Regions from separate parts of the Peribacillus sp. P4_D6 genome, predicted to be linked through region 1. Evidence: a T-box and tRNA genes for the amino acid it is inferred to sense, from the RefSeq annotation. Region 1 holds a T-box; the other holds one or more tRNA genes.
What was found. The T-box of region 1 lies ahead of glyQ (glycine--tRNA ligase subunit alpha). A T-box ahead of a tRNA ligase gene usually reads a tRNA of that ligase, here a tRNA-Gly.
Positions count from the first base shown of each region.

Region 2: it encodes a tRNA-Gly, which carries the amino acid that the T-box ahead of glyQ (glycine--tRNA ligase subunit alpha) is inferred to sense. The anticodon was not compared.

Region 1 covers NZ_JBFUIQ010000083.1:11,440-17,699, reverse strand. Annotated here, with positions in the region: partial or broken gene AC1DVB_RS19385 (HD family phosphohydrolase) at 1-786, shown strand, start outside; gene ybeY (rRNA maturation RNase YbeY) at 783-1,259, shown strand; gene AC1DVB_RS19375 (diacylglycerol kinase family protein) at 1,237-1,614, shown strand; gene AC1DVB_RS19370 (cytidine deaminase) at 1,654-2,052, shown strand; gene era (GTPase Era) at 2,045-2,974, shown strand; gene AC1DVB_RS19360 (YqzL family protein) at 3,073-3,216, shown strand; gene recO (DNA repair protein RecO) at 3,250-4,002, shown strand; T-box leader at 4,061-4,237, shown strand; gene glyQ (glycine--tRNA ligase subunit alpha) at 4,333-5,229, shown strand; gene glyS (glycine--tRNA ligase subunit beta) at 5,216-6,260, shown strand, end outside.
Region 2 covers NZ_JBFUIQ010000003.1:84,077-88,144, forward strand. Annotated here, with positions in the region: gene AC1DVB_RS02750 (NADP-dependent oxidoreductase) at 1-852, shown strand, start outside; gene AC1DVB_RS02755 (YbjN domain-containing protein) at 1,288-1,701, shown strand; tRNA gene AC1DVB_RS02760 (tRNA-Gly) at 1,892-1,965, shown strand; gene AC1DVB_RS02765 (hypothetical protein) at 2,621-2,782, shown strand; gene AC1DVB_RS02770 (hypothetical protein) at 3,050-3,199, shown strand; gene AC1DVB_RS02775 (B3/B4 domain-containing protein) at 3,294-3,962, opposite strand; gene queG (tRNA epoxyqueuosine(34) reductase QueG) at 4,068-4,068, shown strand, end outside.

The DNA of each region.
Region 1 (6,260 bases):
GTGGGTGCAGCCGTTTTGACAATGGGCCTGTTACCGTTTTTCGAGGCTGGTTTCGGGATTTTATCATCGATTAAGCTTATCGAGCTCGCGAATCCCAATCATCCGTTATTGCGGAAGATCTTGATTGAGGCTCCGGGGACATATCATCATAGTGTAATGGTCGCCAATTTGGCGGAATCGGCTTGTGAAGCCATCGGCTCGAATGGCTTGCTGGCAAGGGTCGGCAGTTATTATCATGATATCGGTAAAACGAAGCGGCCGCACTTCTTCATCGAAAATCAGATGAGTGAAGAGAACCCGCATGATCGGCTGCAGCCGGAAACGAGCAGGGATGTCATCATTGCCCATGCCTTAGATGGCGGGGAGATGCTGCGTAGTCACAAATTCCCGAAAGAGATTGTGGATATTGCAGAGCAGCATCATGGGACCACATTATTGAAATTTTTCTATCATAAGGCAAAAAAACAGGATGAGTCCACACTCGAGGCGGCCTACCGATATCCCGGGCCGAGGGCGATAATGAAGGAAGTGGCCGTCATCGGCATAGCCGATAGTGTGGAAGCTGCAGTGAGGTCGATGAAGCACCCAACTCCGGAGAAGATTGAAGAGCTGGTAAGTTTCATCATTCAGGACAGGATTTCTGATGGACAATTTGATGAATGTGACATTACTATGAGAGAATTAAGTATCGTGAAGCATTCCTTATGTGAATCGCTGAATGGTATCTTCCACTCCAGGATTGAATATCCGGAGCCGGATAAATTAGGACAGAAGGTGAAAGAATGATTTTAGCTATCGATTTAATGGATGAAACGAATGAAGTAACGGAGGAAGCTCAGCAGCTTGTTGAAAGCATTCTTCAATTTGCGGCAAGAAAAGAAAACATTGAAAAAGACACCGAGCTGTCTGTTACATTTGTAGACAATGATAGGATTCGGGAAATCAATAAAGAATATCGTCATAAAGATTCAGCTACAGATGTCATTTCTTTTGCGCTTGAAGAAATGGGGGAAGATGAAGTGGAAATTGTCGGAGCGGAAATGCCCCGCATGTTAGGTGATATCATCATTTCCATTGAACGCACGAAAGAACAAGCTGAAGAATATGGTCATTCATTTGACCGGGAACTTGGATTTTTAGCACTGCATGGTTTTCTTCATTTATTGGGATTCGACCATATGAATGAAGAAGATGAAAAAGTGATGTTCACTAAACAAAAGGAGATCTTGGAAGAATATGGGCTTTCAAGAGAAGGATAAAAAAAAGTATCCTTTATTAAAAAGTTTCTCTTTCGCCTGTCAGGGAATTTTGGAGGCTGTTCGGACTGAACGCAATATCAAGATCCATTTCGCGTTAACGGCAATCGTCGTATTCTTTGGTTGGCACTTCTCATTGAATGGGATGGAGTGGCTTTTCATTTTGGCGGCCATAGCCGGTACGATTACGTTGGAGCTCGTTAATTCCGCGATTGAAAGGGTAGTGGACCTGGTAACGGACCAAATCCATCCGCTTGCCAAGCAGGCAAAAGATATTGCAGCCGGAGCTGTATTCATATATGCTATATTTTCTATAATAGTTGGATTGATTATCTTTTTGCCTAAGGTTGGCCTGTAGGTTGCCGAAATGGTACTCAATTTGAAAGGAAGATGTGAATTGAATACAAAAGAATTGATTGAGGAAGCTAAAAAAGCAAGGGATAAAGCTTATGTGCCTTACTCCAAGTTTAAGGTGGGGGCAGCCCTTTTAACCGCTGATGGAAAGGTCTATCATGGTTGTAATATAGAAAATGCTGCATACAGCATGTGTAATTGCGCCGAAAGGACAGCTTTATTCAGCGCTTATGCCCATGACGATAAAAAATTCACCAAACTTGCAGTCGTGGCGGATACCGATGGTCCCGTCGCTCCATGCGGGGCATGCAGGCAGGTTATTTCAGAACTGTGCGAAAAGGATATGCCGGTCGTTTTGACCAACTTACATGGGGATATAAAAGAACTAACAGTACAGGAATTGCTTCCAGGAGCTTTTTCACCGGAGGATTTAAATGGATAAACTATTTGACGATACACAAGTAAAAGGTTACAAATCAGGTTTCATTTCAATAATTGGACGACCTAATGTTGGAAAAAGTACATTTCTGAATCGGGTCATCGGCCAGAAAATCGCCATTATGAGTGATAAACCGCAAACTACAAGAAATAAGGTCCAGGGTGTACTTACGCAAAACGATTCACAAATGATTTTCATCGATACACCCGGCATTCATAAACCAAAGCATAAGCTTGGCGACTTCATGATGAAAGTGGCAACGAATACATTGAAAGAAGTCGATTTGATTCTCTTCATGATCAATGCGACTGAAGGATACGGACGCGGGGACGAGTTTATCATCGAAAAACTTCAATCCGTAAAAACGCCTGTTTTCCTGGTCGTAAACAAAATCGATGCGATGCATCCAGATGATTTGCTTCCGATCATTGAAAAATACCAACAGCTTTACCCTTTTGCGGCAGTCGTCCCGATTTCTGCGCTTGAAGGAAATAATGTGGATACTCTGCTTGAACAAATCAAAGAGCATCTGCCTGAAGGTCCCCAGTTCTATCCAGCTGACCAAGTGACCGACCATCCGGAACGTTTTATCATTTCCGAATTGGTCCGCGAGAAGGTACTGCACCTGACACGGGAAGAAATTCCACATTCAGTGGCTGTTGTCATCGATTCAATTAAAAAGATGGATAATAGCGACACCATCAATGTCATGGCGACTATCGTTGTCGAACGGGATTCACAAAAGGGCATTGTCATCGGAAAGCAAGGGAAAATGCTTAAAGAAGTCGGCAGCCGTGCCAGGGTGGATATCGAAAACCTATTGGGCTCTAAAGTTTTCTTGGAACTGTGGGTGAAGGTACAGAAGGATTGGCGTAACAAAGCAAGCCAGCTTCGCGATTACGGCTTCAATGAAAGCGAGTATTAATTAACAAAATTTACGCGTCATGAAAGTTAGGAAAACGGTCAAGCTAATCATATGGTCGGATATTCATATTGCTAGTTAAAATGAAAGGTGGGCTTTATATGTTGGATTTTACCTGGGAATTATTCACAGAAACAGGTAATGTGGACACCTATTTGCTGTTTAAGGAGATAGAAGTCGAAAGACAGGAAAGACACTTGGGATTGAATGATGAGCTAGCAGAAATTGATTTTCCTGTTTCATAGGTTAGCCTTGGCGAGCATGGGTGGTGTCTTGGTATGCTCCAAAAATGTGAGGGCATTGTCATAAGGCGAACTGCATATGGAGAAAATAACAAAATCATTACTATATATACCCGTGAGCTAGGGAAAATTGGCGTCATGGCGAGAGGGGCCAGTAAACCTAACAGCAGGCTTTCTGCCGTCACACAGCTTTTTTGCTCCGGGTATTTTCTTGTAACCACATCAACCGGACTCGGCAGTCTTCAGCAAGGCGAAATGGTCGATTCACTCCGTTTCATAAGGGAGGATCTTTTTGCCACCGCTTATGCTTCATATATTGTTGAATTGCTTGATAAAAGCGTCGAGGATAAGAAACCGAATCCATATTTGTATGAATTGCTTTCGCAAACCTTGCATTACATAAACGAGGAATATGACGCGGAGGTTTTGACATTCATTTTTGAAATGAAGATGCTGCCCGTCAATGGGATTAACCCAGTGTTGAATCAGTGTGCTGTATGTGGTGAAACGGAAGGGGAATTCTCCTTCTCGCTTCGGGAAGCGGGCTTTATTTGTCACCGCTGTCTGGGGAAAGACCCTTATCATTTTAAAATTTCACCTGCAGCCGTCAAATTGCTTCGGATTTTTTATTATTTAGATTTATCAAGGCTCGGAAACATTTCCGTCAAGCCTGAAACGAAAAAAGAACTGCGGAAGATCATCGATGCATATTATGAGGAATATTCCGGTCTGCTTTTGAAATCAAAAAAGTTCCTGAAACAGATTGATACGATGAAAGATATGTTTTAGGTTCTGACCTATTGACATTCCATGCTAGTTTGTATAAAATTCTAATCATCAAAATAAGAAGATTGCGTTGATGGAAAAGAGTATCTGTCATTCTCCATAAAAAGCGAACCCGGGACGGTGGAAGCCGGGATATGGATTTACAGGGAAGGGCGTTTCCGGAGCATGTTGCTTTGAAAAGAGGCCGTTTTGTAAACGGCAATTAGGGTGGAACCGCGGGTATACTCTCGTCCCTATGCATTTCGCATAGGGACGGGAGTTTTTTGTTTGCCTAAATGTAATGGGTTTCCGACCTTTAATCTAAAAGCCGTTTAAATAACCTGGAGGTGTACGATGAATATTCAAAATATGATTTTAACGTTACAAAAGCATTGGTCTGAGCAAGGCTGCATATTGATGAATGCTTATGATGTCGAGAAAGGGGCAGGAACGATGAGCCCATACACGTTCCTGAGAGCCATTGGACCGGAGCCTTGGAGCGTGGCTTACGTAGAGCCTTCCCGCCGTCCTGCTGACGGTCGTTATGGTGAGAACCCTAATCGACTGTATCAGCATCATCAGTTCCAAGTGATCATGAAGCCGTCTCCTGACAATATCCAAGAGTTGTATTTGGATTCATTACGTGCTTTAGGGATAAATCCGCTCGAGCATGATATTCGCTTTGTGGAGGACAATTGGGAAAATCCATCTCTAGGGTGTGCCGGACTCGGTTGGGAAGTGTGGCTTGATGGAATGGAAATCACGCAATTTACATATTTCCAACAGGTGGGCGGCCTTGAGTGTAAACCGGTTTCCGTGGAAATTACATACGGGATCGAACGTCTCGCCTCTTACATTCAAGATAAGGAAAACGTATTTGACCTAGAATGGACAAATGGATTCACTGTTCGCGATATATTTGGTCAGCCGGAATACGAACATTCGAAATATACGTTCGAAACCTCCGACCTTGACATGCTGTTTCAGCTTTTCACGATGTATGAAAAGGAAGCGCATCGACAAATGGAAGAAGGACTTGTACATCCTGCATATGATTATGTTTTGAAATGTTCCCATACATTTAACCTTTTGGATGCCAAAGGTGCCATCTCGGTGACGGAAAGAACGGGTTATATTGCCCGGTGCCGTAACTTAGCGCGTAAGGTTGCCAAAACCTTCTATGAAGAGCGGGAAAAATTAGGCTTCCCGATCCTGAAAGTGAAAGGGGAGAATACAAATGAGCAAGCGTGATTTGTTATTGGAGATTGGATTGGAAGAGCTGCCTGCCCGTTTTGTGACAGCATCAATGAAACAGTTGTCAGATAAAGTGCAGAAATGGCTAACGGAAAAAGCGATAGAATTCGGGACGGTTGAAGCTTTTTCCACACCAAGACGTTTGGCCGTATTGGTGAAGGACGTGGAAGAATCCCAAAAGGATATCGAAGAAGAGGCAAAAGGTCCGGCCAAAAAAATCGCGTTGGACAGCGAAGGCAACTGGTCTAAAGCAGCATTGGGATTCGTCAGGGGTCAAGGCATGACTTCAGAGGACATTTATTTTAAAGAACTCAAGGGTGTGGAATATGTCCATGTAAATAAATTCATAAAAGGACAGCAGACCGTTCAGCTTTTATCTGAGCTTGCTGAAATCATCAGCGGCATGACGTTCCCGAAAAATATGCGCTGGGCCAATCAGGAGCTCCGCTTCGTCCGTCCGATTAAATGGCTGATTGCCTTATTTGGCAATGAAATAGTGCCATTCAGCATTGCTGATGTGGAAACGGGCCGTGAAACAAAAGGACATCGTTTCTTAGGCAATAGCGCCATCATCGAGCAGCCGGAACGGTACGAAGATACGCTGACAGAACAATTTGTAATGGCAGATCCAGATAAACGCCGGCAAGTTATATTGGATCAGATTAAAGAGCTTGAGCAGGAGAAAGGCTGGATCATCCCTGTCGATGAAGATCTGCTTGAAGAGGTAAATAATTTGGTAGAGTATCCAACGGTGTTATTTGGACATTTTGAAGAAGAATTCCTTGAGCTTCCTGCTGAGGTACTTATCACATCAATGAAGGAACACCAACGTTATTTCCCTGTTAAAGATCAAGAAGGGAACCTGCTTGCTTACTTTGTAACCGTGCGCAACGGCGATGACCGCCATTTGGATAAGGTTTCTAAAGGTAATGAAAAAGTATTGCGTGCCCGCTTATCGGATGCAGCATTTTTCTATAAAGAAGATCAGAAAAAAGAGATTTCGGATGCTTTGAAAAAGCTTGACAGCA
Region 2 (4,068 bases), on a different contig from region 1:
AAATCATATATAGCTCCATTTGAATTGAATAAGGTCATCACGGGGGGCGTTGTTGCTGAAGTTGTTGAGTCGAAATCGAATTCCTTCAAACAAGGGGATGTCGTTGTTGGGAATATCGACTGGGCAGAATACACAGTTGTCACTGAAAAGGAAATCCGTGTGATTGATCCCAAGGTGGCTCCGGTCACAACTCATTTGGGGATTCTTGGAATGACCGGTTTAACTGCTTATTTTGGTTTGCTTGATATTGGTAAACCTCAAGAAGGTGAAACGGTGGTTGTTTCAGGAGCAGCTGGAGCAGTTGGTTCAGTAGTCGGACAAATTGCTAAGATTAAAGGTGCGAAGGTTGTTGGCATCGCTGGTTCGGATGAAAAACTTGAGTACTTAACGAAAGAGCTCGGGTTTGATGGTGCCGTAAATTATAAAAGTGATAGTTTTGCGACAGATTTAGCCAATGCTGTTCCTGATGGAGTCGATGTTTATTTCGATAATGTGGGCGGCGAGGTATCCGATGCTGTTTTTACACTTTTGAATGCGAATGCCCGAATTCCATTATGCGGGGCGATTTCCTCATATAACGCAGAAGGAAAAGATCTAGGACCGCGTCTGCAATCGGCAATGATCAAAACCAGTGCACTAATGAAAGGTTTCACAGTTGGAAATTATGCTGCTAGATTCCAGGAGGGTGCTACGGAATTAGGTAAGTGGCTTCAAGAAGGAAAGCTGAAGTATGAAGAAACGATTATTGAAGGGTTCGAAAACACACCGGATGCATTTTTAGGTCTGTTTAAAGGAACGAACCTCGGAAAACAGCTTGTAAAAGTTGCGGAACCCGAATTCGCTCAACTATAAGTTTTATGGAAATAAAGCTGAGGAAGGTTCTTCGATGTGATTTTTAAGCAGCTATAACAAAAGCGGCCTTTTTCGATATTCAATCGGGAAAAGGCCGTTTTCCTTTCAAGTAAAATATATTAGTGGTATCTCTTAAACCATTTGAAGGATAAGCCATCGATAGCGGCAGATAAAGGTCGACCCCTTACGAATAAAGAAGTTCCTGACATGGAAGGATACTCAAAAATCCGCCAGGTAATTTTGGGCCTGCAAGTAGCGCTTCAGTTTTGCGGAGAAGCAACTGGATAATCAATCCAGGAAGGGAGTTCATATATGACTCCCTTCCTTTTAAGGTCGCCCCTGTTAATAGGAGGAAATTGGCAGGATAATAGAAAAGTCTGTAAAAATGCTTGTTTTCATTATAAAATGGACTTATAAACAGAAAGGTGATGAACCATGTCAAACGTTGCTAAATTTCGTGATTTTTTAACTAGTGAGAAAATCTATATGAATGAGTTGAATGAAGATGGCACCACCTTTTTTAGAGCCGAGCAAAAGTTAAAGGACGGGTGGAAGGTCCTTTTAGTATTTGCTTTCAATCAAGATGAAAATGTGGCGGACTTATTTTGCTTTAATGTCGCCGAGTTGAAGAACCCCGAAAAGAAACAGGATGTACATACACTGTTGAATGAATTTAATGCTAATTTCAGGTATTCCAAGCTGTATGAAGAAAATGGGACCATTTCGATTCGTTATTCATACTCCATTGAGGGGGATATCGTACCGGATCTGGCGTTCAGGAAGTTAATCATGCTGCTTGAAACGGCACAGGAGGTTTATCCGCGTTTAATGGAAGTCATTTGGTCTTAAATCATCATATAGGATGAAAAAAGTTCTCTGAATCAGAGGACTTTTTAACATACTTACTAGAGTGAATGAATATATTAACGTTACAATACGCTAATTATTAATTTTTTTAAAAAACCTATTGCATTTTTTCACATTAAACTATATAATTAATTTTGTTGATTGGTAATTCGACAAACTTCTACAAGAATATGCGGGTGTAGTTTAGTGGTAAAACCTCAGCCTTCCAAGCTGATGATGAGGGTTCGATTCCCTTCACCCGCTCCAATACATACTCATAACGTAGGGTTTCGTTACCTGGAGAACGAAGCTTTGCGTTTAAATATTATTACAAGAATTCTACTGTTTACAGTGGGATTTTTTTATTGTCCAAATTCCCTGCATTTCATCGAAGCGGTAATACAGTAGTCATACCCGAAAAATTTTAGATTCATCCTTCATCCGGGAGTGCGGGGATTTCGATGCAGCACAAACTTAGTCAATATGATTAACTACGTTAGTAGAATTAGTTTGAATAAGTTTGTGCTTTTTTTGTTAAAGGGGAAGAGAAAGGCGTACCAGGCTTATGTAGCATCGATGATTATCAATCGAAAGGCAGAAAGTAACCATTGCAAATCGGCTGCCGGGACCCCAGAGACGTTTGCTTTGATGAGGCTTCGCAGACAGTCGGAGGGAAGGGAGCGGGTTTCTGGGGTAAAACGGAAAGTGTTTTTGAGGGTTAGCAAATCTGATCGTTGATTTCCACTACAGGCACTCGCTTTCCGCGGGCGGTCCGCCCTTGCCTCTCGCCTTCGGTGTCTCCCTTTGGCCACGCTTTCCCCGCGGGTGTCTCGTACCTTACGTTCCAATCAACTGGAACGTTCTTATAAATAAAAACCGAAGGCTAGACTTATCTCGAACCAAGTTTAAGACGAGGTGATCCTTGAGGTTTTTTACATTAATCCTTAAAAGATGGAAGAAATATGCGACACTCCTGCCGAGTAACTGGCTAGCCGAGACCCCGGAGACGTTTACGTCGAGGAGGCTTGGCAGACAGTCGGCGGAAAGGGAGCGGGGTTTGGAATCGACTGGAATGAAATATTAAGAAAAAAACCGCAGGCTGGACATCCCCAACCAAGTTTAAGACGAGGTGATCCTTGAGGTTTTTTTACAGTAACCCATAAAGGATGTAAAAAATTTGCGACACTCCTGCCGAGTAACTGGCTAGCCGAGACCCCGGAGACGTTTACGTCGAGGAGACTTGGCAGACAGTCGGCGGAAAGGGAGCGGATTTCTGGGATCGACTGGAATGAAATATTAAGAAAAATCCGTAGGCTGGACATCCCGAACCAAGTTTAAGACGAGGTGATCCTTGAGGTTTTTTACATTAATCCTTAAAAGATGGAAGAAATATGCGACACTCCTGCCGAGTAACTGGCTAGTCGAGACCCCGGAGACGTTTACGTCGAGGAGGCTTGGCAGACAGTCGGCGGAAAGGGAGCGGATTTCTGGAATCGACTGAAAAGAAAATTTTAAGAACCTTTTTCACTGGTTTTATTAAGTGGAACAATAATGAAAAAACCCCTTCCGATTGTGGAAAGGGTTTATATCCGTAATTATCCTTCCATAATCGAGTAAGTCCCTTCACCACCGTGGATTTCAAGGAACATGTCCATCAAGGATTTCGTTAGCTGATTTGCTTCCGTGGTTGAAGTATTGGGTTGTAAATAAATGATTTGGATGGCTTTTTTCGTTTCCTCAGTGACTTTCGTGCGTTCTGAATCAACGTAGGGACTTCCGAATGCGCCAGCATGATCGGCTGAGGTAATCATATTTTCCATGGAATTGAAGCGGCCGTTCAAACCGTCATACCCATCTGCCCCCTCGCCAATCTTGATCGAGATGTCTCCCGTTAATTTTTCAGCATCATAAATGCCGATCGGAACTTCATATAACAGTGAGAAGAAGTTATTCAAATCGATGGCCGAATGGATTGGCGTCAAGTAATTCTGTTTTTTCACGCGGCGGTATAGGGCTTCCACGGAGGGACGATACCGTGACGGGTTTGTTCCTGTAGCCTTGAAAATTTCCCGCCACACTTTAATGCCGGAAAAGTCGGTCAATTCCTTTTCTTCAAGGTCGAAGAAAAGAGCTTCCTGAAATAGTTGAAGTCTTCCTTTCACCATTTGCGGGGAGGGACCGACTTCGATGTTTTCATATGTAATGACCCCGACTTTGAATTCAGGGATTTTACTGCTAAGATTAGCTGATACGTTAATTTCCAACCGTTTCACCTCCAAAAATGATTGCAATTAGTTTATCATAGATAGCAATGGTTTGAAATGGATTCAAGCTTCAATGGGAATACTGAATGAACGTAGGTGATTAATA